3 regions of the Halomonas sp. DP4Y7-1 genome follow, and region 3 is predicted to be linked to each of the others. Evidence: predicted binding sites of a transcription regulator. Region 3 holds the regulator's gene; each other region holds the start of a gene.
What was found. The regulator PhoB, encoded in region 3, activates phosphate uptake and scavenging genes when phosphate is short. The targets are predictions, from matches to a motif close to TGTCATANNNNTGTCANA.
Positions count from the first base shown of each region.

Region 1: KUV72_RS00240 (PhoX family protein) is a predicted target of PhoB. The motif match lies at 1,589-1,606, and genes of this name have one in related genera.
Region 2: KUV72_RS16320 (UTRA domain-containing protein) is a predicted target of PhoB. The motif match lies at 3,278-3,295, and genes of this name have one in related genera.

Region 1 is NZ_JAHVKS010000001.1:52,040-59,807, forward strand. It holds gene KUV72_RS00230 (lysozyme-like domain containing protein) at 1-440, opposite strand, end outside; gene KUV72_RS00235 (hypothetical protein) at 703-1,275, opposite strand; gene KUV72_RS00240 (PhoX family protein) at 1,763-3,892, shown strand; gene ppk1 (polyphosphate kinase 1) at 4,107-6,329, opposite strand; gene hemB (porphobilinogen synthase) at 6,378-7,385, opposite strand; gene elbB (isoprenoid biosynthesis glyoxalase ElbB) at 7,595-7,768, shown strand, end outside.
Region 2 is NZ_JAHVKS010000009.1:99,413-107,180, forward strand. It holds gene KUV72_RS16300 (ABC transporter permease subunit) at 1-229, opposite strand, end outside; gene KUV72_RS16305 (ABC transporter permease) at 216-1,049, opposite strand; gene KUV72_RS16310 (alkaline phosphatase family protein) at 1,046-1,900, opposite strand; gene KUV72_RS16315 (ABC transporter substrate-binding protein) at 2,016-3,092, opposite strand; gene KUV72_RS16320 (UTRA domain-containing protein) at 3,400-4,107, shown strand; gene KUV72_RS16325 (LysR family transcriptional regulator) at 4,135-5,037, opposite strand; gene KUV72_RS16330 (D-cysteine desulfhydrase) at 5,225-6,268, shown strand; gene dctP (TRAP transporter substrate-binding protein DctP) at 6,331-7,317, shown strand; gene KUV72_RS16340 (TRAP transporter small permease) at 7,430-7,768, shown strand, end outside.
Region 3 is NZ_JAHVKS010000003.1:180,740-188,507, reverse strand. It holds gene cysZ (sulfate transporter CysZ) at 1-660, shown strand, start outside; gene KUV72_RS07255 (YnfA family protein) at 689-1,024, shown strand; gene phoR (phosphate regulon sensor histidine kinase PhoR) at 1,083-2,396, opposite strand; gene phoB (phosphate regulon transcriptional regulator PhoB) at 2,486-3,175, opposite strand; gene ubiA (4-hydroxybenzoate octaprenyltransferase) at 3,287-4,180, opposite strand; gene KUV72_RS07235 (chorismate--pyruvate lyase family protein) at 4,415-4,999, opposite strand; gene KUV72_RS07230 (FAD-dependent oxidoreductase) at 5,155-6,327, shown strand; gene KUV72_RS07225 (HU family DNA-binding protein) at 6,620-6,895, shown strand; gene KUV72_RS07220 (hypothetical protein) at 6,988-7,344, shown strand; gene recG (ATP-dependent DNA helicase RecG) at 7,551-7,768, opposite strand, start outside.

The DNA of each region.
Region 1 (7,768 bases), on a different contig from region 3:
CCCTGGCCCTCGTGGTAGGCCAGGTAGAGGTGTTCCGGATTAGCCAGCGAGACGCCGGTCATGCGCTGCGTTCGGGCGTTGTACCAGCCGATGAAGTCGGTGGCATCGTCCATGTCGCTGCGGCTTGAGAACAGCCCACCCACATCATCACTGTATTCTCCCCAGACCGGGTCCTGGGCCTGGGCGTAGCCGTAGGCCGAGGAGGGACGCGTCCAGGGAATGAACCCCAATAGCGTGGTTCTGGGCGGCCTGACGTGGCTGCGAAACGACGATTCGCGCTTGATGAACGCCATTTGGGTCCAGGGGGGAGTCCCCCACTTTTCATACGAGGCACGCGTCGCGTCATACCAGTCCGGCTGCTGGCGAAAGACGTCGCACAGATTGTCCTGATGGGCCGGTGGCGCTGGGGCGAAGGCCGCACAGCCTCCCAGCAGCAACACGCCGCTCAAGACCAAGCACTTCAAGACTAAGCACTTCAAGACCCTGCGAGCCGGTTGAGAGACAGCGCTCCTGGAGATACAGCGCCCATAGACAGAGCGCTGAGAGCAACAGCTCCTGGAGAAGGAGCTCCTGAAGAAAGACTCGGGGGCAGGCCTTGAGGCGGGCATGGACACTCCATTGTCGTGATGAGCTTGAGCATTATGCCGTTCTCGCCACCTGGAGAACACTTGGCGTCACCTATGCCGCTTTCATCGACTTGTTCTATGCCGTTTCAGGCGTCGCCTGAGAGAGCTCCCCTGGATCCTGCATGTCCTCCGGCACCCGTGGCAGGTCGACGGGGATATGGCGGGCGAAGAATGCCAGGCAGTCGAGACTGCTGGAGGCGTCGGGAGCGAGCGGGCAATTCCATGGGGAATCGCGCAGCTCATCGGGCAACTGTTGGCTGAGCTGCTCCAGCTCCTGGCTCTTTGGCCAGCTGAGCCAACGCTCCCTCTCCAGGGCCTGGGGCTGACGCCACTTGAGCATCCAGTCGTCGCCCCAGGGTAGTACCGCCAGATGTCCGGGGTCTGGCAACGGCAGTCCCTGGAAGGCGCTGGACCACCAGGTGGGGTGGAGCTGCTGGCGGTGAAGCCGGTTCAAGCACTGGGCCAGCAGTCCCCGCTGGATCACCATCACATCCAGGTACTGATGGTCCTGACTGAGCACATGTACCGCCAGGCTCTGTCGACTCACACACAGCTCTTTCGCGATCAGCGTGTCGAGTGACGCTTGCGGGTCACTATGGCCCAGTACCCCCCGCTCTAGCGCCACCAGAGCGATAGTGTGGGGTGGCATGACCAGCACGCAGGGTAGGGCAGGATCCAGTTGACCAAGGAGATCCAGCCGGGAGTGGCTCCCCCCTCGCTGTTGCCTTTGATCGGTGCAATGTACCCAGTGCCAGCAAGGTTCTGGGTCCTCATCGCTAGAGGGTGCCTTTTGCGGCATGAGCAGAATGCGCTGATGTCGGTGTCCCAGATGCCACATGGTTCTGGTCCTGTCGATAGCAAGCGTTGGACCACTCTGTCGTCACCTAAGCTTAGTTTCTTTCACTAACTGTTACTCTTTTAACATTTTAGTTACCTCTTATGCTTTGTCCGGCGTACCGCATCGTCACATCCCTGTCATCTAGACATCCTAGGGTGTCGCGAGGACCGACATCGCCGAGATAGCGCACCCAACAGCGCAGATCGGCGCGAGTGACCGCCCGCCACCGGCCCGCAGCCGGCAACGACATCCCGTCTGCCGACGTTCCACACGTCGACGGCCAAGAGAGGACTGCGCAATGAGCAAGGAAATCGAAGATCACCGCCTGTTGAACCCCAGCAGCAATGAGCCCTTTTCTTCAATACTCGATCGTCGCCTGTCGCGCCGCGCTGTGATGAAGGGCGGCATGGGCATGGCAGCCATGTCTATGCTGGGGGGCTTCGGGCTGACCGCTATCGCCGATCAGCATGGGTCAGGCATGTCCAAGACGCCGCTGGCACTGGCCTTCGACGCGGTCAAAGGGTCGCGCACGGATGCGGTAGTGGTGCCTGCGGGGTATACCGCCCAGGTACTGGTGCCCTGGGGGACGCCGCTCGATGATAGCGCCCCCCAATGGCGCGACGACCTGGCCATGACGCCAGAGGGACAGGCGGCCAGCGTCGGCATGCACCACGACGGCATGCACCCCTTCGCTCTGGATGATGCCAGCGGATCTGAGCGCTTCCTGCTGGTGATGAACAATGAGTACATCGATGAAAATGCCCTGTGGGCGCCCCAGGGCGGTCCCACCAACATGGCGGAGGGCAAGCGTCCTGCCGATGAAGTCCGAACGGAAATCAATGCCCACGGGGTCACGGTCGTAGAGGTGCAGAAGGGCGCCAACGGACACTGGAGTCACGTCAAGGGATCCCGCTACAACCGCCGCTATACCAGTGCCACGCCGATGCACCTGTCTGGCCCGGTGGCCGGCAGTGACTACGTCAAGACCCGGTTCTCTCCGGGGGGAACCCAGGCGCGGGGCACCAACAATAACTGTGCCAATGGGTATACCCCCTGGGGAACCTATCTGACCTGCGAAGAAAACTGGCCGGATTATTTCGTCAAGGACGAAGGGCGGACGCGGGACGATGATCGTCTTGGCATCGCCACCGGGCGCGGTCGCTATGGCTGGGAAACCGCAGCGGGCGACGCCAGCGAACGTGATGACGAGTTTACCCGGCTGATCGGCAACCCCGGCGATGGCGATGCCACCGGCGACTATCGCAACGAGGCGCGTCAGTTCGGCTATATCGTTGAGATCGACCCGTACACCGGCAAGCAAGCGGTGAAGCGCACGGCGTTGGGGCGTTTCCGCCACGAGGGGTGCTGGCCGGGCAAGTTGGAGGCTGGCCAGCCGGTCGTGTTCTACTCTGGCCACGACTCCCGCAACGAGTACATCTACAAGTTCGTGTCCAGGGCGGTCTGGGACCCGGCGGATGCCATCGCGCCCGGTGCCGAGGCCGACCGCCTGGCGCTAGGCAGCAAGTACATGGATGAGGGCACGCTGTACGTGGCTCGCTTCAATGCCGATGGCAGTGGCCAGTGGTTGCCGCTGACGCCGCAAGCCACCACCCAGGATGGTCGACCCCTGGCCGAGGCCCTGGAGCTCGGTGCCGACGATTTGGCAGGGGTGATCATCCATACCTGCGATGCCGCTGACCTGATGGGGGCAACGCCGATGGATCGCCCGGAGTGGGGCGCGGTGGATCCTTCCACCGGTGAGGTCTACATGACCCTTACCAACAACTCCAAGCGTACCGAGGAAGGCACCGAGGCGACACTGACCGGCGATGGCGACAGCATCGAGGCGTTGGGGAATGGCTATGCCACCGCTCCGGTCAATGCCGCCAACCCGAGGGCTAACAATGAGGCGGGGCAGATCATCCGCTGGCGTGAGGGGGCAGATGCCAGTGCTTTCGAATGGGAGGTCTTTGTCTTCGGTGCCGCCGCCAGCGATGCCGATAACCTGTCGGGCCTGACCGCCGACAACGAGTTCGCCAGTCCCGACGGTCTTTACTTCGACGAGCGCGGCGACGGCCAGGGTATCCTGTGGATTCAGACCGACAATGGCTATGAGGGCGTTGCCGAAAGTACCAATGACCAGGTTCTGGCGGTGGTGCCGGCAGGGCTGGAGCGTGCCGATGGTGCGGCTGCGGTGCTGTCCGGTGCCAACCAGGACAAGCTCAAGCGCTTCTGTGTGGGTCCCAACGGCTGCGAGGTGACGGGTATCTTCTCGACGCCTGACAAGACGGCGCTGTTTATCAACATCCAGCATCCTGGCAACTGGCCTGCCAGTGATGATGCCACCCAGGCCACCGATTCCAGCGTGCGTCCGCGTGCTGCCACGGTGGTCATTCAGCGCGAAGACGGCGGCCAGATCGGGCTCTAGCCTTCGCTTGCCGCCTTTGACTGCGGCGTCCAGCACCGGCCCCCGGCTCCTTCATCGGAGCCGGGGGCTTTGCTTTGGGGCGGGGCGCGACAGGGGCGGTGCTGGCGCCAAGGCGCCCTGATGTCCGTGATGTTGGCGGTGCCGGCATGATATGCCCCCGACAGCATCGCTGGCGGGGGCTTTCTAGGAGCGCTGTGTCCTGGAGCTAAAGCCGTCAGGCCCGGGCGGCATAGGCGTAGAGCAGCGTTTCCTGGGCCGAGATCGGGGCGGCCTCGCCGGGATCCTGCTTGATGTAGGTCCCGTCGCCCTGCAACAGCCAGCTCTGACAGTTGTCGACCAGGTAGGTTTCCAGGTCCTTGCGTACCCGTGCGGCCAGTTTCTTGTCCAGCAGCGGGAAGCAGGTCTCGACCCGGTGGAACATGTTGCGGGCCATGAAGTCGGCGCTGGAGCCCCAGGTTTCGGGCTTGCCGTCATTGTGGAAGTGGAAGACTCGGGTGTGCTCCAGAAAGCGACCGATGACCGAGCGCACGCGAATGTTCTCCGAGATGCCGGGAAGTCCGGGGCGCAGGCAGCACATGCCGCGAATGATCAGGTCGCATTCGACCCCGGCCTGGGAGGCGCGATAGAGGGCCTGAATCAGCTTGGGTTCGGTCAGGGAATTGCACTTGACGATGATATGGGCGCGCTTTCCCTTGCGCGCGAAGTCGGCTTCGCGCTCGATCATCGCGACGACTTGCTCGTGCAAGGTGAAGGGAGCGTGGAGCAGCTTTTCGATCTGGCGAGTGCGGCCCATGCCGGACAGCTGCTGGAATACCTTGTGCACATCGGCACATAGCACTGGGTCGGCGGTCAGCAAGCTGTAGTCGGTGTAGAGCTTGGCCGTCTTGGAATGGTAGTTGCCGGTGCCCAGGTGGGCATAGTGACGCAGCGCGCCCTTCTCGCGGCGCACAATATGCATCATCTTGGCGTGGGTCTTGTAGGCCATGACACCGTAGATGACGATGGCGCCGGCCTCCTGCAGGCGTGAGGCGAGGGCCAGGTTGTCGGCTTCATCGAAGCGGGCGCGCAGTTCGATGACAACGGTGACTTCCTTGCCATTGCCGGCGGCCTCCACCAGGGCGGTGACGATGGGGGAGTCGGCGCCGGTGCGATACAGCGTCTGCTTGATCGCCAGCACGTCCGGGTCGCGAGCGGCTTCACGGCACAGGTCTTCCACGGGAGTGAAGGACTGGAAGGGGTGGTGCAGCAGGATATCGCCTTCCTGCATGGCCTGCATGATGCTGTTGGGCTGTTTGACCTGCTTGGGTATCCCCGGCACGAAGGAGCGATACATCAGCTCTGGGCGCTCCGCGTCCCCCAGTACCGACATCATGCGAGTGAGGTTGACCGGGCCGTTGACGCGATAGAGGTCATTAGGCTCGAGCTGGAATTGCTTGAGCAGAAAGTCGGACAAGCCTTCCGGGCAGTTGTCGGCCACCTCGAGGCGCACGCCGCTGCCGTAGCGGCGGGCCAGCAGCTCACCACGCAGGGCCGAGGCCAGGTCCGAGACTTCTTCCGGGTCCACGGTCATGTCGGCGTTGCGGGTCAGGCGGAACTGATAGCAGCCCTTGACCTTCATGCCCGGGAACACTTCGTCGGCGTGGGCATGGATCATCGAGGACAGGAACAGGTACTCGTTGAAGCCTTCCTCACACAGCTCGCTGGGCAGTGCGATCACTCGTGGCAGGGAGCGGGGCGCCGGAAGAATGGCGAGGCCGCCTTCGCGGCCGAAGGCATCCTTGCCTTCCAGCTCGACGATGAAGTTCAGGCTCTTGTTGACCAGGCGTGGGAAGGGGTGCGACGGGTCCAGGCCAATCGGGCTGACGACCGGAATGATTTCGTTGGAGAAGTAGTCATGGACCCACTTGCGCTGAGCCTTGGTCCAGTCGCTGCGGCGGCGGAAGCGAATGTTCTGTGCCTCCATTGCCGGAATCAGCTGCTCATTGAGAATGCGGTACTGACGTTCGACATGCTCGTGGGCGATCTTGGAAATCTCGTCCAGCACGGAGCGCGGGCTGCGCCCATCGGCCCCGGTGGCGTCATCGCCCATGGCGATCTGGCTCTTCAGGCCGGCGACGCGAATTTCGAAGAACTCGTCCATGTTTGAGGAGAAGATCAGCAGGAACATCAAGCGGTTGAGCAGCGGATGCGCTTCATCCAGTGCCTGTTCGAGCACCCTGATGTTGAACTGCAGATGCGACAACTCACGATTGAAGTAGAGGCTGGGATCGCTGAGATCCGCCTCCGGGTCGGGCAGAGCCTTGGGCTTGATCCCGGTGCGCGTCTGATTCAGCCGCGGCACCGGGGTATCGGCCTGGGGGGAGTCTCCCACCGAGACATCGGACTTGCCCAGGGTGGCCTGTTCAATGGTGGCGTTGTCGGTCTGTGCGTCTTCCATGGTCATTCCTCAAAAAGGGGCCCGGGAAGGCGCCGTTCCTTCCCCTCGTCAGCTTGCCAACAGTCTGGCCGCTCGCTTGGCAAAATAGGTCAGCACGCCGTCGGCTCCGGCACGCTTGAAGCACATCAGGGACTCCAGAATGACGCTGTCGGCATCCAGCCAGCCATGGTCGAATGCCGCCATGTGCATGGCATATTCACCACTGACCTGGTAAGCGTAGGTGGGCACACGCAGTTCGTCCTTGACCCTGCGCACCACATCCAGATAGGGCATACCTGGCTTGACCATCACCATGTCGGCGCCTTCGGTGATGTCCATGGCGGCCTCGTGGAGCGCCTCGTCGCTGTTGGCGGGATCCATCTGGTAGGTGGACTTGTCGGCCTTGCCCAGGTTGGCCGCGGAGCCCACGGCGTCGCGGAAGGGGCCGTAGTAGCGCGATGCATATTTGGCGCTGTAGGCCATGATGCGGGTGTTGTGCAGTCCTTCCTGCTCCAGCAGCTCGCGGATCGCGCCGATGCGGCCGTCCATCATGTCGGACGGTGCCACCACGTCGGCGCCCGCCTCGGCATGGGACAGGGCCTGCTTGATCAAGGTCTCCACGGTGCGGTCATTGGCCACGTAGCCGTGCTCGTCGAGGATGCCGTCCTGGCCGTGGCTGGTGTAAGGGTCCAGCGCCACGTCGGTGATGACGCCGAGTTCCGGCAGGGCCGCCTTGAGCTCGCGCACGCTGCGCTGGACGAGTCCGCCTGCGCTGTAGGCTTCTTCCGCCAGCTCGCTTTTCTTGTCGGCATCGACGACCGGAAACAGGGCAATCGCGGGGATCCCCAGCTCGACCGCTTCTCGGGCTTCTTCAATCAGCAGGTCCAGCGACAGGCGCTCGACACCGGGCATGGACGGCACGGCCTCGCGACGACCTTCGCCTTCCAGCACGAACACTGGCCAGATCAGGTCATCGGCGGTCAGGGTGTTCTCACGCATCATGCGGCGAGAGAAGTCGTCCTTGCGCATGCGACGGGGACGAGCAGCAGGAAACAGGCGAGGGGTGATGGCACTCAAGACGGCACTCCACTGGGAACGAGATTTGGCGCCACGCGCTAGTGTGGTGGCGTTAGATGACAGGCGCGTGACATCCGTCGAGTATATTCCTCCTCGCCTGTTCGTCGAAAGTCGCGTCTTGTCGCACCCTTGGTGACTCTCTAGAGTAGTGGCTGTCTTGGCTGCACTTGGCGCCCTGGAGAGCCAAGTGCGCTCATAAGGAGAATGAAATGAGTAAACAGGTAGCGATCGTCCTGTCAGGTTGTGGCGTCCAGGATGGCTCTGAAGTCTATGAAACCACCCTGACCCTGCTGCGCCTGGATCAACTGGGCATTGCCTATCGCTGCTTCGCACCGGATATCGATCAGGCGGTGGTCGATCATCACCGCGGCGAGGCGGTCGAG
Region 2 (7,768 bases), on a different contig from region 3:
AGGCCGCCAGAAAGCGAGGGGTGGTCCACAGCTCGATGAACCAGGCCAGGGTCAGGCCGTCTGGCGTCAGGGTCGCGCCCCAGCGTGTGGCCAGGGCGTAGCCCAGTGTGGCTACCAGGGGCAGAGCCAGCACCGCAAAGACCCCGCCGACGACCCAGGAGTAGGGATTAAAGGTTGCCGACAGCGACGCTGCGGTCGGGCGAGCGGGCATGGTGTCAGCGTGAGCCATGCTGTGCACTCCTTCTCAACAGCCACTGTTGCACCAGGGTGACCAGTACCAGCAGCACCACCAGTACCAGCGCCAGGGCACTGGCCAGGTTGGGTTCAAGGAACAGGTCTCCCGCGACCAGGTTGGCGATGCGTATCGTCATCAGGTTGTAGCTGGTGTTGACCAGCGCATAGACGGTGGCATAGGCGCCCATGGCGTTGGCGAACAGCACCGTGAAGGTGCCCGCCAGAGCCGGCCATAGCACCGGCAGGCCGATCCGTTGCCAATAGGCGATGCGTCCGGCGCCCAGCAGGTGGGCGGCATCACGCCACTCGGCCTTGAGGCCTGAAAAGGCCGGAAACAGCAGCAGGATGCCGAGCGGTATCTGGAACCAGGTATAGATGACGATCAATCCGCCGGTGGAGTAGAGGCGCACGTCCTCGATGATGCCGAGTTGTTGAAGTGCCAACGTCAGCACGCCGTTGGCCCCCAGCAGGATGATAAAGGCGAAGGCCAGGGGCACCCCGGCGAAGTTGGAGGTCATGTTGGTGAAGGCGATCATCGCGCGGCGCAGTCGCGGTCCGGAACGCATAAGCGCGTGACAGGTGACGGTGGCGATGATCAGCCCCAGGGCGCTGGATACCAACGAGATGGTCAGGCTCTTCCAGATGGCTTGGCGAAAGAACGCGGACTGGGCGATTTCCTGGAAGTGGCCCAGCCCCCAGTCGCCATTGACGTTGAAGGCACTGATGGCGACCCAGGCCATGGGCGCCAGTTGGAAGGCGCAAAACACGATGGCGAAGGGCAGTAGCCACAGCCAGGCCGGCAGGCGCAATGTCATGAGAGGTTCTCTCGGGACGGTGCCGGGGCCGTGCCTTGCGCCGTCATCGCAAGCAGCTCCGGATGAAAGGGCTTGTCGTGGGTTAGCCCCATGGCGCTGGCCAGGGTGCCGCACAGGTGAGTCTGTTGGATATGCAGACCTGCGGGGTCGGCAAAGGCGTCACCGAACAGCCACAGCGGTACCCGGCGCTCCTCGGCCAGCAACCCTGAGTGTGAACGATCGGCGTTCATGCCGTGGTCGGCGGTCACCATCACCTGGTAACCATCGGCCAGCCAGCGGGGAAGGTAGTCTGCCAGGGCAATGTCGGCGTGACGCGCGGCATTGCGGTACTGGGGCGAGTCGCCGCCGTGACGGTGGCCGCTATCATCGATGTTCATGCTGTGAACCAGCAGGAAGTCAGGTGCGTGCCGCTGCCTGAGCGCTTCGGCATCGCTGAACAGGTGGTCGTCCGGGTAGTGGTCCTGCCAATAGAAGATGCCGCGCTGGATGGCCGCGTGAGGATCGTCGAGATAGCGATCGCGGGTTCGGTCGAAGGGCGCCTTGACGTAGAGTTCGCTGACCCAGTGATAGGCCGCGGCGGCAGTGGTGCGCCCCTGGGCGCGAGCCAGGTCAAACAGGCTGACACCGTGTGAGCGGCGCACGATAGCGTTATGCACGACACCGGAGTCGACGGGACGATTTCCCGTCAGCAGGCACTCGTAAAGCGGGCGAGACATGGCGGGAAGCTCGCAGTCGAGGCTGGTAGTAGTGCCGCGTCCGGCCTCGACCAGAGCGCTCAGATGGCCCATGGCATGGCGCCCGACGTCGTGATTGAGGCCGTCCAGCACGACCAGAATGACAGGGTTTTGCATGATGACTCCTGGCCACCATCAGGGTGGCCCAAGCAACGCTTTCGTACCGCGGGCACCGAGAGCAGCGCTGGTTGGCGCTGCCGCCCGATGCCCAGGGGGGTGGTAAGTGGCGTGATTACTGCTGGTGGATCAAAACGTCCGACTGCCACTGGCGCGGCAGCACCTTGGCGCTCTGTTCCCAGGCGGCGAAGTCCTGAATCGGGCGGGCGCTGGCGTACTGTTCGTTGGGTAGCAGCTTGGCGGCGATCTCGTCGGGCAGGGTCAGGTGCTCGGCGCGGATCGGGCGAGCGTAGCCCTCGGCCAGGTTGAACTGGCCTTCATCGGACAGGATGTATTCACGGGCCAGCTTGGCCGCATTGGGATGCTGGGCGTGTACATTGATGATGGTGGCGTAGCCTGAAGTGACGGAGGCGTCGGACGGAATCACCACCTCGAAGGCGTCGCGGTCGATCTGGTCACGATAGTTCAAGGCGTTGAAGTCCCACAGCAGGGCCACTTCCACTTCGCCCTTCTCCAGGTTGGCGATGGACACGTCAGCCAGCGACAGGCGGCCCTGCTCGGCCAGCTCGGCGAACAGCTCGAGTCCCGGCGCCAGGTTGCCTTCGTCACCGCCTGCCGCATAAGCGGCGGCCAGCACCGCATTGTTGGCCTGGGAGGCCTGGCCTACCGCGCCCACCGACACTGAGTAGTCACCTTCACGTAGATCAGCGAAGGAGCCCGGACGCTGGTCTTCGTCGACCAGGTTCTTGTTGATCATCAGGGCGATGGTGCCGGTGTAGCCGAGCATCCAGTGACCATCCTCGTCCTTGGCCCAGTCAGGGATCTGGTCCCAGGTGGTGGGCTTGTAGGGCTGGGTTACGCCCTGCTGCACGGCGATGGGACCGAAGGCGAAGCCGACATCGCCGATGTCGGCGGTGGCATTCTCACCCTCAGCCTTGAACTTGGCGACTTCCTCGGCGGAACTCATGTCGGTGTCGCTGTGTGCCAGGCCGTAGACGCTGTCCAGGTCAGCCCAGGTGTCCTTCCAGTTGGCCCAGGTGTCGGGCATGCCGACGCTGTCGACGCGGCCTTCCTGCTTGGCGGCCTCGATCAGAGACTCAAGCTCGGCGGAGCTGGCTTGGGCAGCGGTGGACATCAGGCCAACGCAGGCCAGGGCGGTCAGGGTCGGGTAACGCAGAGAAGTGACGTTCACGGGAGGGTCTCCGGGTCAGGGGGCGTGAAGGCGACGGAAACCGGTGTGCGTTTCTGGTCTAGATCAGTTTCCGTTGTGCCTAACCCTAAGGAGCCTTCATGACAGCGCTGTGTCAGTGTGATGGCAGTCTTGTCTCAATCCCCGGTTGGCGATAAAGCCTTCGGCAGCCACTACGGCATCACGAGTGTCACCACGATGTCATGGAGAAGTCACTAGACTGTGGCGTATGGCTCAATTGGTCTATACCAGCTGGATAGGTGTAGATTGGCGAGCGTCATTTTTTCTCTTATTTACCATCGGTATGTGCATGGATCGATCGCTGCAAGAGCGCCTCAAACCGGTGCTGGCTGAGGCTCGAAGTGAGAAGGGGCGCCGGCTTCCCAGCGAGCGCGAGTTGATGACCCGCTTCGGGACGACGCGTATCACGTTGCGCGAAGCGCTCAATGCGCTGGAGGCAGAAGGGCGGGTCTATCGCGAGAATCGGCGCGGCTGGTTTGTGTCGCCGCCACGGCTTCGCTATGACCTGCTGGCCTGCCTGCCGTTTCACGAGATGGTGCGCTCCCAGCAGCGCAGTGCCCGCACCCTGCTGCTGAGTGCCGAAGAGGTCATGGCCCCCGCAGTGGTCGCTCGGCGTTTGGGTATTGCCGAACACGCGCCGGTCTATCGAATCTGTCGTGCCCGACTAGTGGACGAGCGTCGGGTGCTCTATGTCGAGCATCATCTGCTGCCAAGCTGTTTTCCACAGATTCTCGAGTTCGACCTGGCGCGGGAGTCGCTGACCGAGCTTTACCGGCGCGAGTACGGCATCCGGGTTGGCCGGGTCAGCTATGAGCTTGGCACCTGCGTGCTGTCCAGCGCCGGCGCCGATGCGCTGAACGCCGTGCGAGGCAGTCCCGCCCAGCGCATTTCCCGCATCAATCATGACCAGAACGGCCGAGCCATCGACTGCGACGACGAGTACTGGCGTCACGACGCCATCGAGCTCACCCTGTCTGCTGCCCCCCAGGGGGGATGACGCCATCCGCACGTCATGATGGCGACGCTATACCGCCGGTGGCCGTTCCTCCAGCAGATGCCACAGCGGCGCCGCGGCCCTCTGCTCGTCCCGATGCCGATAGCAGGCCACCACCAGCCGGGGCCCACCTAGCGTATCCAGCAGCGATACCAGCTTGCCGCTTTCCAGGTCCTCTTCAATCAGTCCGTGGGGAAGCCAGCCGATACCCAGCCCCGCCAGAGCGAGCTGGCGGATACCGATGGTAAAGGCGGTCTCGCACACCAGCTCGATCTCGTAATGACGCTGGGCATCCAGCAGGTAGGGGGTCGCCAGCGCCTGGCCCAGAAAGCTGTCGGTGTCGTAGCCGATCAGCGGCAGTCGTTGTCCCTGCTCCAGCGGGTGCAGCGGGCCGCCGTGATGGTCCGGGGCGCACACCGGCAGCAGCCTCTCAGCACCCAGCGCGAGACGTTCGATGGTGGTGCTGTCGTCGAACAGGGGCGCCCCCTCGAGCTCGGAACACAGCAGCAGGTCGGCCTTGCCCTGCTCAAAGTCGCGAATGCATACGCTGCGGTCCGACGAGGTGATCTGCAGTCCGACCTCAGGCGCGTGATGACGCAAGTGGCGCAACAGCCGCGGCAGGTAGCTGACGGTCAGGGTGTGCTGGGTGGTCAGGATGGCCCTGGGTCCCTGGCGGGCATCGCTTCGAAGGCGACTGCGCATGGCATAGAGGCGGGCCAGCCACTCCCTGAGCTGAGGCTCGTAGGTACGCGCATGGGCAGTCAGCTCCAGCCGTGGGGAGCGCCTATCGATCAGTGCGACTCCCAGCCACTCCTCGAGTTGTCTGATGCGTCGCGAAAACGCCGGTTGGGTGACGTGGCGTCGTTCCGCCGCCTGGGAGAAGGTTCCTGCCTCGATAAGCTCGAGAAAATCCTCTATCCACTCGATCTTCATTGGTGTTTTTGTCTGTTGTTGTAGCTGCCGGCCAGGCAGGAGTCGTGGCTATGCAAAAATTTAACAGCTGACGAGCAACTTGGCATTGGTGGCAGGTCGTGGGCGGCCTTTAAGGTGAGATGACACGTTCTCTGACGGGCCTCGCGTCTGTCATCTCATGGAAGAACGTCATAACGAGAGCACGCCAATGCCAACAATGACTCGCCTGGAGGCCCGTATGCACCTGTCCCGTTTTCCCCGTGTCCGTCTCGGCCATATGCCCACCCCGCTGGAGCCGATGGACAACCTGAGCAAGCTGTTGGGCGGCCCGCGCCTGTGGATCAAACGTGACGACTGCACCGGCCTGTCCACCGGCGGCAACAAGACGCGCAAGCTCGAGTTCCTGATGGCCGATGCCCTGGAAAAGGGCGCCGATACCATCATTACCCAGGGTGCCACCCAGTCCAACCACGCCCGCCAGACCGTGGCCGCCGCCTGCAAGCTGGGCCTTGGCTGTCACATCCTGCTGGAAGACCGCACCGGCAGTGAAGACCCCAACTACAACCACAACGGCAACGTCTTCCTTGATCAGCTCCACGGCGCCAGCGTCGAGAAGCGCCCGGGCGGTGCCGACATGGCTGCCGAGATGGAAGGCCTGGCCGATCGCCTGAAGAGCGAAGGCAAGAGGCCTTACATCATCCCTGGCGGCGGCTCCAACGAGATCGGCGCCCTGGGCTACGTTAACGCCGCCCTGGAGCTGCTGGCTCAGGCCAACGACATGGGTCTGCGTATCGATCATCTGGTGCATGCCACCGGCAGCGCCGGCACCCAGGCAGGCCTGGTGACCGGCCTGGCCGCCTGCAACGCCGGCATCCCGGTGCTCGGCATCGGCGTGCGCGCGCCCAAGGACAAGCAGGAGGCCAACGTCTTTGCCCTGGCCCAGAAGACCGAAGCCAAGCTGGGCCTTTCCGGCGTGGTCAGCCGCGAGCAGGTGGTTGCCAACTGCAACTACGTGGGCGAGGGCTACGGAGTGCCCACCGACAGCATGATCGAGGCGGTCACCCTGCTGGCCCGACACGAAGGCATCCTGCTGGACCCGGTTTACTCCGGCAAGGGCATGGCCGGGCTGATCGACCTGATCCGCCAGGGCCATTTCAAGGAAGGCGAGAACGTGGTCTTCCTGCACACCGGCGGCGCCGTCGCGCTGTTCGGCTATCCCGATGCCTTCGGCTTTGCAGATTACAGAGGCTGAGGTCTGGCGGTATGACTGGCCCGGTCTCGCGCATCAACAATGACAACAATATGAGGTAACCCATGAAGACATTACCCGCTCTCACCCTTATGGCTTCCGCGTTGGCAGTGGTCACCAGCTCCGCTCAGGCACAGACCACACTGCGGCTATCGACCTACGTGAACAAAGTGGATATTCGCTATGAAGGCTTCGAGAAGTTTGCGGAGCTCGTGGCGGAAAAAACCGATGGAGAAGTCAACGTAGAGATATTCCCTTCATCGACCCTGCATGGGTGGAGTGAAGGGGTGGATGCTGTGACTGGTGGGATCGCCGACATCGCCTGGATCCCAGCAGATAATCGTCTTCCCTGTTATCGGGTGACGTCACTTTATCCAGCGCTGGTGGACCTTGAGCGTCAGCATGAACTGGATGCGGCCTATACCGATATCGTACGTGACGAGGCCGCCGAGGCCGGCCTGGTTCCCGTGTTCAATTCCAACTACTCCTACGATCAGGAGTGGTGGTTCCAGGAATCTATCTCTGACATTACCCAGTTGGACGGGCAACTGGTGCGCTCCATCGGTCCGCTGGTCAGCCTGATGATCACGTCCTGGGGTGGGGAGCCAGTGTTTGTCTCACCCAATGAGGTCTTCCAGTCTGCCGAGCGAGGGGTGGTGGACGGTATCAATATGGGGGTGGCCACGTACAGCTCGTGGCAGTTGTGGGACGTAATGCCGTACATGGTCAACGCCTCACTGTTCTACGGCAACATCCAGTACATGATGAACAAGCGCAAGTTCGATGACCTTGATGGGGCATCTCAGCAGGCGTTGCTGGATGCCGCCCGAGAAGCAGAGGCGTGGCTCAAGCCCCGCTATGAAGGGTGGGTCAATGAACGAGTGGGCCAGGCCGTGATGCAGGGTGGTGGTGCCGCCGTGTCGTTGAATGAAGAGGCAAGTGCGGACATTGTTGCCTCCATTGCCGGAGAGTGGGAGCCCACCGTCGCAGACTCATGTGGGCCTGAGCGAGCCGACGCCATCAAGGCATTGTTTGCGGATTATCGCCGCTGATGCTCAACCGGGCGTGCACTCTGGTGGTGACGAATAGCGCCGGAGTGCCGTTCACTACTGGGTCAGTCTTCTCGCTCAATGAGGGATGGCATGGACTATCCGGGAGGCTTGTATGTCACAACGACTCGATACCGCACTCGATCGCCTGGCGCTGGGATGTGCCCTGGCGGGGGGATCAATCATTCTGGTGCAGGCGCTATGGATGAGCTGGGGGGTATTTTCCCGTTATGTGTTGAACTCCCCTGACAGGATGGTGACCGAGGCAACCGCGTTATTGTTGTTTCCGGTAGCCTTTGCTGGGCTTGGCTACGCCATGCGGCGTGATGCCTACCCGAAGGTGACCATGTTGCTGGATATCCTGCCTGGCACCGTACGCCGCTGGGTTCAAGCCTTCAACTTGGTGGTGATGGCGCTGATAGGTCTGTGGTTCATGTACGTATCCTTCTCCGCC
Region 3 (7,768 bases):
GTCTTTCTTCCCATTCTGGTCAATCTGCTGGTCTATGCCGGCATGCTCAGCTATGTGCTGGGTGAGTTTGGTGGCTGGCTCGACAGCTGGATGGCCATGGTCCCAAGCTGGCTGGAATGGCTCGACTGGCTGATCTGGCCCCTGTTCGTGGTCAGCCTGATCGTGATCGTGTTCTTTTCGTTCACCCTGGTGACCCACCTGATTGCTGCCCCCTTCTACGGCTTTCTGGCAGCGCGTGCCGAGGTCGAGCTGACGGGGCAGGAGCCCAGCGACGACCGCGGTTGGCTCAAGACCGGTGTTGATGCACTCGGGCGTGAACTGCTCAAGCTGGCGTATATTCTGCCGCGCATGATCGGCCTGTTCATCCTCAGCTGGATACCCGTGGTGAATCTGGTGGCACCGCTGCTATGGGCGGCCTTCAGCGCCTGGACCATGGCGATTACCTATCTCGACTATCCGATGGACAATAACAAGGTCAGTTTTCCCGATATGCGCAAGCGACTGTCGGCGCGCTGGTGGCCGAGTATCAGCTTTGGCGGCCTGGTGACGCTGATCACCTGGATACCACTGGCCAATCTGTTTCTGATTCCCGGCGCAGTGGCCGGGGCTGTGCTGATGTGGGATCAGCACTATCGCCAACTGCCGGTGGTGCGTCGCTGATGGCGATCTGTCACCTGGCCGGTGCGGGATGTTGACAGGGTTGCCTGGGCTGGCCATCTACCTGTTGGCGGCGATGGCCGAGATCGCCGGCTGCTTCGCGGTCTGGCGCTGGTGGAGGGCGGATGGTGCCGCCTGGTGGCTGTTGCCCGGTCTGTTCAGCCTGGCGTTGTTTGCCTGGCTGCTCAGCCAGGTAGACGCTGACTATGCTGGACGCGCCTTTGCCGCGTATGGCGGCGTGTATATCGCGGCATCGCTGGGTTGGATGTGGTGGGTGGAGCAGCGCCCCCCCGATCGCTGGGACATGATGGGGGCGGCGCTTTGCCTGGCGGGCGCTGCGGTTATCTTGCTGGGTCCCAGGAGCTGAAAAGACACAGTGCTGCCAGCCTGGCTTGAAGCGGGGCTGGTGTGTCCCTTGGTCGGGGTCAGGGCGAGGCGGCCGTCTGGCGGTTCTCCTGCACTCGGCTCGAGGGGAAGATACAGCGGAAGGTGGCGCCTTCACCCGGATGTGAGTCGATGTCGAGGCGCGCATCGTGGCGCAGCAGCACGTGCTTGACGATGGCGAGGCCTAGTCCGGTGCCACCGGTCGCCGTGCTGCGTCCCTTGTCTACCCGATAGAAGCGCTCGGTGAGGCGCGGAAGGTGCATCGGATCGATGCCGTCGCCGTCGTCCTCCACCTCAAGGCAGGCGCCATCACCGTAGGCCCGCCAGCGTAGCTGGATACGTGCGCCATCGCCGGCATAGCGCACGGCATTGAAGGCCAGGTTGGAAATGGCACTGTGAATTTCCTTCTCACTGCCCTTGAGCCCACGCGGATCGTCGATGGACACCTCGATCTGCTGGCGCCCACCCGACAGCGCCTGTGCATCTCGCTTGACGGTCTGCAACAGCGTGGTGGGGTCGAGCCGCGTGTGGTCATCGCCGCCCTGATCGTTTTCCAGTCGCGACAGCAGCAGCAGATCATTGACCAGGTTCTGCATCCGACGGGTCTGATTCTGCATCTGCGCTACCCCCTTGCCGAGTCGTTCGGGCAGCATGTCGGCCATGTCGCCGTAGGTCTCGAGATAGCCGGTCAGTACCGTCAGTGGCGTGCGCAGCTCATGGGAGACGTTGGCCACAAAGTCTCGGCGCATCTGTTCCAGGCGATGCAGGCGTGTGATATCGCGCGCCATGACCAGGCGTTCATCGTCACCGTACAGGGTGATCTGGAACTGCAGGATCATGTTCTCGTCGATGGGCGATGGAAGGCTCAGCGGCTCACGATAGTCCCGCTCGTTGAAATAGCCGACGAAGCGCGGATCACGCAGCAGGTTGGTGATATGTTGACCACGGTCCAGCGCCGGCTTCAGGCCTAGCATGCGCTCGGCAGAGCTGTTCCACCATTCGAGATCGCCATGGCGATCCAGCATGACCACACTGTCGCGCATCGCTTCAGAGGACTCCTGGATACGCTGAAGCGTTGAGCGCAGGCGTCGTTGGGTAATGCGCTGGCCCTTCTGGTAGCGATAGAGTCGATCAAACAGCTCGCCCCACAGACCGCTGGCGGTAGGAGGTTCCTGCTGGGGACGATGGGTCAGCCAGTCGTGCATGGCGTGCAGGTTGCGCAGATGATAGGCGAGACCAAGCGTCAGGCCCGCTCCGACGCCGACACTCGTCAAGGAAAAGGGCCAGCCCAGCAGGGCGCCGATGCCGACCAGCAGGGTCAAGCGCCAGACTTCTCGTCTCCACAGTCGACCCACGTCAGCTCCTGGCTCCGTTCACCTATGTCCTCCTGTCTGCCGCCAGCCGTACAGGCGCTGTCAAGCCTGCGTGGAAGGGAGGCAAGACGTCACATCTTGGCCGAAAAACGGTAGCCGGTGCCGCGCACGGTCTGGATCAGCTGCTGATGTGGCTCGCCAAGGGCCTTTCGCAGGCGGCGAATGTGCACGTCGACGGTGCGTTCCTCGACGTAGACGTTGCCACCCCAGACCTGATCAAGCAACTGGCCGCGGGTGTAGGCGCGTTCCTGGTGGGTCATGAAAAACTGCAGCAGGCGGTATTCGGTGGGCCCCATGTCGAGCGACTTGCCGTCGACGCTGACGCGGTGGCTGACAGGATCGAGCTTGAGCCCGTCGACTTCCACCGGGTCTTCAACGCCGCGAGGAGTGGCACGTCGCAGCACCGCTTTTAGACGGGCGACCAGTTCCCGGGGAGAGAACGGCTTGGTGATGTAGTCGTCTGCACCTGCTTCAAGCCCCTGAATCTTGTTGTCCTCCTCACCCTTGGCGGTGAGCAGGATGATCGGCAGCTCGGCGGTGGTTTCTTCCCGCTTGAGGCGGCGTGCCAGCTCGATGCCACTGGTTCCGGGCATCATCCAGTCCAGCAGCAGCAGGTCTGGCTGATCGTCCACGATAATCGCGTGAGCCGCCTGGGCATTGTCGGCCTCGAGGACCCGGTAGTCGGCCATTTCCAGAGCCACCGCGATCATTTCGCGGATGGGCGCTTCGTCGTCGACGATCAATACGGTCTTGGCTGTCATCCCGGGCCTCTTGTTCAGGGTCTTCCTATCAACGGTGACAGATGACACCACGTCAATGTGACATTTAGATGACATTGGCCGACCTGTCGAGCACTCGACAGCTCGATAGGGTCACCCCAGGTCGGGATAGAGACTCAGCGCCAGGCCGGCAAACAGCAGCAGGCCCGACCAGTGATTGTTGAGAAAGGCCTGGAAGCAGCGATCGCGATCACGCTCCTTGATGAGTCTCTGCTGGTGGATAAAGGTAGCCGCCATGGCCAGCCATCCCAGCCAATAGAAACCGCCGATATTCAGCAGAGCGCCCGCCCAGGCCAGCAGGCCCAGCGTTGCCAGCTGCAGCAGCGCGATGATGCGAGTGTCCCAGCGACCAAACAGCACTGCGGTCGACTTGATGCCGATCTTGAGATCATCGTCACGGTCCACCATGGCGTATTCGGTGTCATAGGCCACCGTCCACAGTACATTGGCGGTGAACAGGATCCAGCCGACCGTGGGTACCTCGCCCAGCACGGCACCGAATGCCATGGGAATCGCCCAGGAAAAGGCCGCCCCCAGCACCACCTGGGGAAAGTGGGTGTAGCGCTTCATGAAGGGATAGCTGGCGGCCAGCACGGCGCCGATCAGCGACAGCCATACGGTAAAGCCGTTGGTCAGCCAGACCAGCACGAAGGCCGCTGTCAGCAGACCGACGAACAGGACCTTGGCTTCCTGCTCGCTGATACGCCCAGTCGCCAGAGGGCGGTGTTTGGTACGTTTGACGTGACCGTCGAAATGGCGGTCCGCATAGTCGTTGACGACACAGCCTGCTGCTCGCATCAGGTAGACGCCAGCGACAAAGATCAGCAGGGTGTCGCGGGCGGGAATGCCGTCCGCCGCTACCCACAGCGCCCACAGTGTTGGCCACATCAGCAGCCAGGTGCCGATGGGGCGATCCAGACGCATCAGCGCCAGGAAGTCGGGAATTCGGGCGAGGCGTCCGGGGGGACGCAGCAGGGAGCGGTCCATCGTGGTCTCTCGAGGGCTAGTGGAAAGTCGCTGTCACAGGCATCGTGGCGGGCACGCTTCTGTCGTGTCCGCATCCGCTGGTGTGGCGTTGAGCGTCGAAACAAGACGAGACAGTTCATCCATGGGTGTCGCCGGGAGCGACCATTTGCTGCCAGGTCTGGTCAGCGCTTGTCGACATGACGGACCAAGCCTAGCGCGGGGAGACGGGCGTGACCAGTACAGCGCGGTCGCTGTCTAGCCTGGAGACGGGTCGAGTGACAGCGCCTCGGCCATGGCGGGCAGAAAGCTCTCTTGCACCAGCATCACCCAGCCCCCGTGGCAAAACAGAGAGCGCCGTTGCCAGATACCGCGGTATCCGTGGATAGGACGAGATATCCGGCTGATCTCGATCGGGCTGCGGCGAAGATCCGGCTGCTGAAACAGCCAACTGCCCAGCGAGTTTTCGCCAAGGCCGGCAAAGGGCGCCTGTTGATCGCTCACCCGTGGTGCCACTGAGCGTGCCACCACCCAAGGGACCTCGTCGACGCACAGCGCGACCTCGCGCAACCAGGCCTGCTGGCCGGCCGCCAGTCCCAATGCCTCGGCCTCGTCCGGCCATGGCTGCCCCAGGTATTGGTCGAGCAGACGCACGTGAAAGCGTCCCTCGCCAGCGGCCGCCATCAGTCTCTCCGTCAGTGAGTCGCGGGAAGCCAGCCACTCCAGCCAGCGCTCAGAGATAGCATGCGACGATGCGGGGATGTCGCGCCACTCGGGAGTCGATCGCGGGCACTCGGGCTCGACATGGCAACGGGACGGGGTGACATGAGGATGCTGTGACATGGGGCCTTGAGGTCCTTGCTGCACCGGACGTCGTGCTCCGGTAGATGGGCGCATAGTGTACCATGGTGCACAGGAGTCACTCGCTGGAGCCCCCGCTGGGCACTCCGGTTTCTTGAATGACCGCAGTGCGGTCGTCGGCAGAGTCGAAGTACGTGATGCAAGCACCCTTGACCATCATCGGCACTGGCATGGCAGGCATTGGCCTGGTGCGCCAGGTGCGCGCACTGGACGCCCGGCGTCCGATCACCCTGATCACGGCCGATAGCGGCGATGACTACTCCAAACCCTTGTTATCTACGGGCTTTGCCAAGGGCTTGGCGGCGGATCGGCTGGCGGCCCGTTCGGCCCTGGAGCTGGCCGATCAGCTGAATGTGGTGGTGCGCCCCCATACCTGGGTAGACCGAATCGACACAGCGTCCTCGTGCCTGTGGATTGGCCAGGAACGGCTGCCCTGGTCGGACCTGGTGCTGGCTACCGGTGCCAGCCCTGTCGCTCCCTTCGCCATTCCGGCGGAGCTCAGCGGCCGCGTGTTCTCGATCAATGATCTCGATGACTACCGCCGCTTCTCGGCCATTCTTGACGGCCTGGAGCGTCCGGCGCGAGTGGCGGTGATCGGGTTGGGCCTGGTGGGCTGCGAGTTCGCCAACGACCTCCAGGCGGGCGGACACCAGGTCGTCATGGTTGGCCCGGAGCCCACCTTGCTGCCGAGGCTGCTGCCCCAGCAGCCGGGCCAGGCGCTGGGCAATGCGTTTCGTGACGCTGGCATCGAGATCAGAAGCGGGCGCCTGGTCGACAGCGTAGCGCGTCAGGCTGCGGGCGATGAACAGGAGATCGTCCTTCGGCTCGATGACGGCCAGACGCTGAGCGCTGATCTCGTGCTGGTCGCTACGGGGCTCAGGCCCCGCAGCCAGTTGGCCGAAGCGGCGGGCATCCGTACCGGCCCCGACGGCATCCAGGTGGATCGCTATCTATCGACGTCCTGTCCGCGTATACACGCACTGGGAGACGTGGCATCGGTGGACGGCGTCAACGCGATGTATGTGCAGCCGTTGCAGGCATCGGCCAAGGCCCTGGCCGCTACCCTGTGCGGCAGCCCGACCCCGGTGAGCTACGGCCCATGGCCCGTGCTGGTCAAGACACCGCTGCTGCCGGTGGTGGCGTTGCCGCCGGCAAGTGAGCGAGTGCAATGGCGGATCGAGGCCGATGGCGATGACATCAGCGCCCTTGCCGAGGACGAACAGGGGCAGCTCAAGGGGTTTGCGTTGACGGGAAAATGCGTTCGTCGGAAAGTCGAACTGGCGCGGGCGGCACCGCCGTTGCTAGGCTAGGTTCGTTGATGGTGGCTGGGCCACCGTCGTTGGAGGTGCCATCGTTGCAGTGTGTGATACTGATTCTGATTCGTGTAACACGAATGGACGGTGTCACGTCGATGGATTTCGAGTGTCATCTCACCACAACAAGGATGCACTGATCGATCCGTGACGTTCATTGCCGGCATCGTATGGGAGCGTTGGCATGGCAGGACCTGGAAGGGTCCAGGTGGACACACGGACAGTGTTTCCATAACAATGATCCCGGTGCCATGGCACCGGGTAGTCAAGCCAAAATTAGGAGGGCTGTATGCGCAAGCCAGAACTCGCCGCGGCAATTGCCGAGCGCGCTGATCTATCCAAGGACAAGGCCAGCCAGGTGCTGAACGTGATTCTCGACGAGATCACCGGCAGTGTTTCCTCGGGCCAGGATGTGTCTTTGATCGGCTTCGGCACCTTTACCGTGCGCGAGCGTGCCGCGCGGACCGGCAAGAATCCCCAGACGGGTCAGCCGTTGAAGATTCCCGCCAGCAAGACAGTCGCCTTCAAGCCCGGCAAGGGCCTCAAGGACGCCGTCGCCCGCTGAGGCGACGCTAGCCATTATCAGAAATGGCAGCGAATGGCTGATATCGCGGCTCGCTTGGCGGGCCGCGCCTTCCTATTCCAGCGTGAGGCAACATGACTTTGAGACTGATGTTGTGGCTGCTGGGTGTCATGCTGAAGCGGGCACTCAAGCGCAAGGCGCGCTTTCGTGAGCGGCTGGAAGAAAAAGGTGGGCTCGACTGGGGTATCGCGACAGAGGACCTGTCGATCGCTCGTTATTACCGCATGCGGCCCAGCGGTATCGAGACCCAGCGAGGACTCCCTGTCGACCTGGACCTCGAGCTGCGCTTCCAGGATAGCCAGACAGCGGTGAAGGTGTTGCGTCGGCCCACCCAGCAAGTGTTTTTCGACGCCATGATGTCGGGACAGTTGCGCCTGGTAGGGGACGCTCAGGATATGGACAGATTGCAGCGTCTGCTCAAGCATCTGTAGGGGATGACGGCAACCATTGTGTGGCTCGTGATCGCGCGGAGCTGGCCCACCGCCAGCGAGTGAATCTTGGCACCCTCATCCACCACACCTTGATCGTGTGACAGAACTTGATAGTGCTGCAGGCATTGAGGACATCCCGTTTCAGGGGGCATCAGCCATCGTCTTCCTGCACGCTTCCCACGACATGCCTTGTGGCTCTGCGCGGTCTACACCTGCCCATAGCGCCCAGCTTCTTCTCCCAGCCAGCGCCTGATCAGCGGGCGACTAGCCCCAGGATCGCGTGCCAGTAAGGCGTCTGCCAGTGGGGTGATCTGTGGCAGCAGGTCGGCGTCGCGTTCCAGGTCGGCAATCTTCATCTGAGCCAGGCCTGTCTGGCGGGTGCCCAGCACCTCGCCTGGACCACGAATTTCCAGATCCCGCTCGG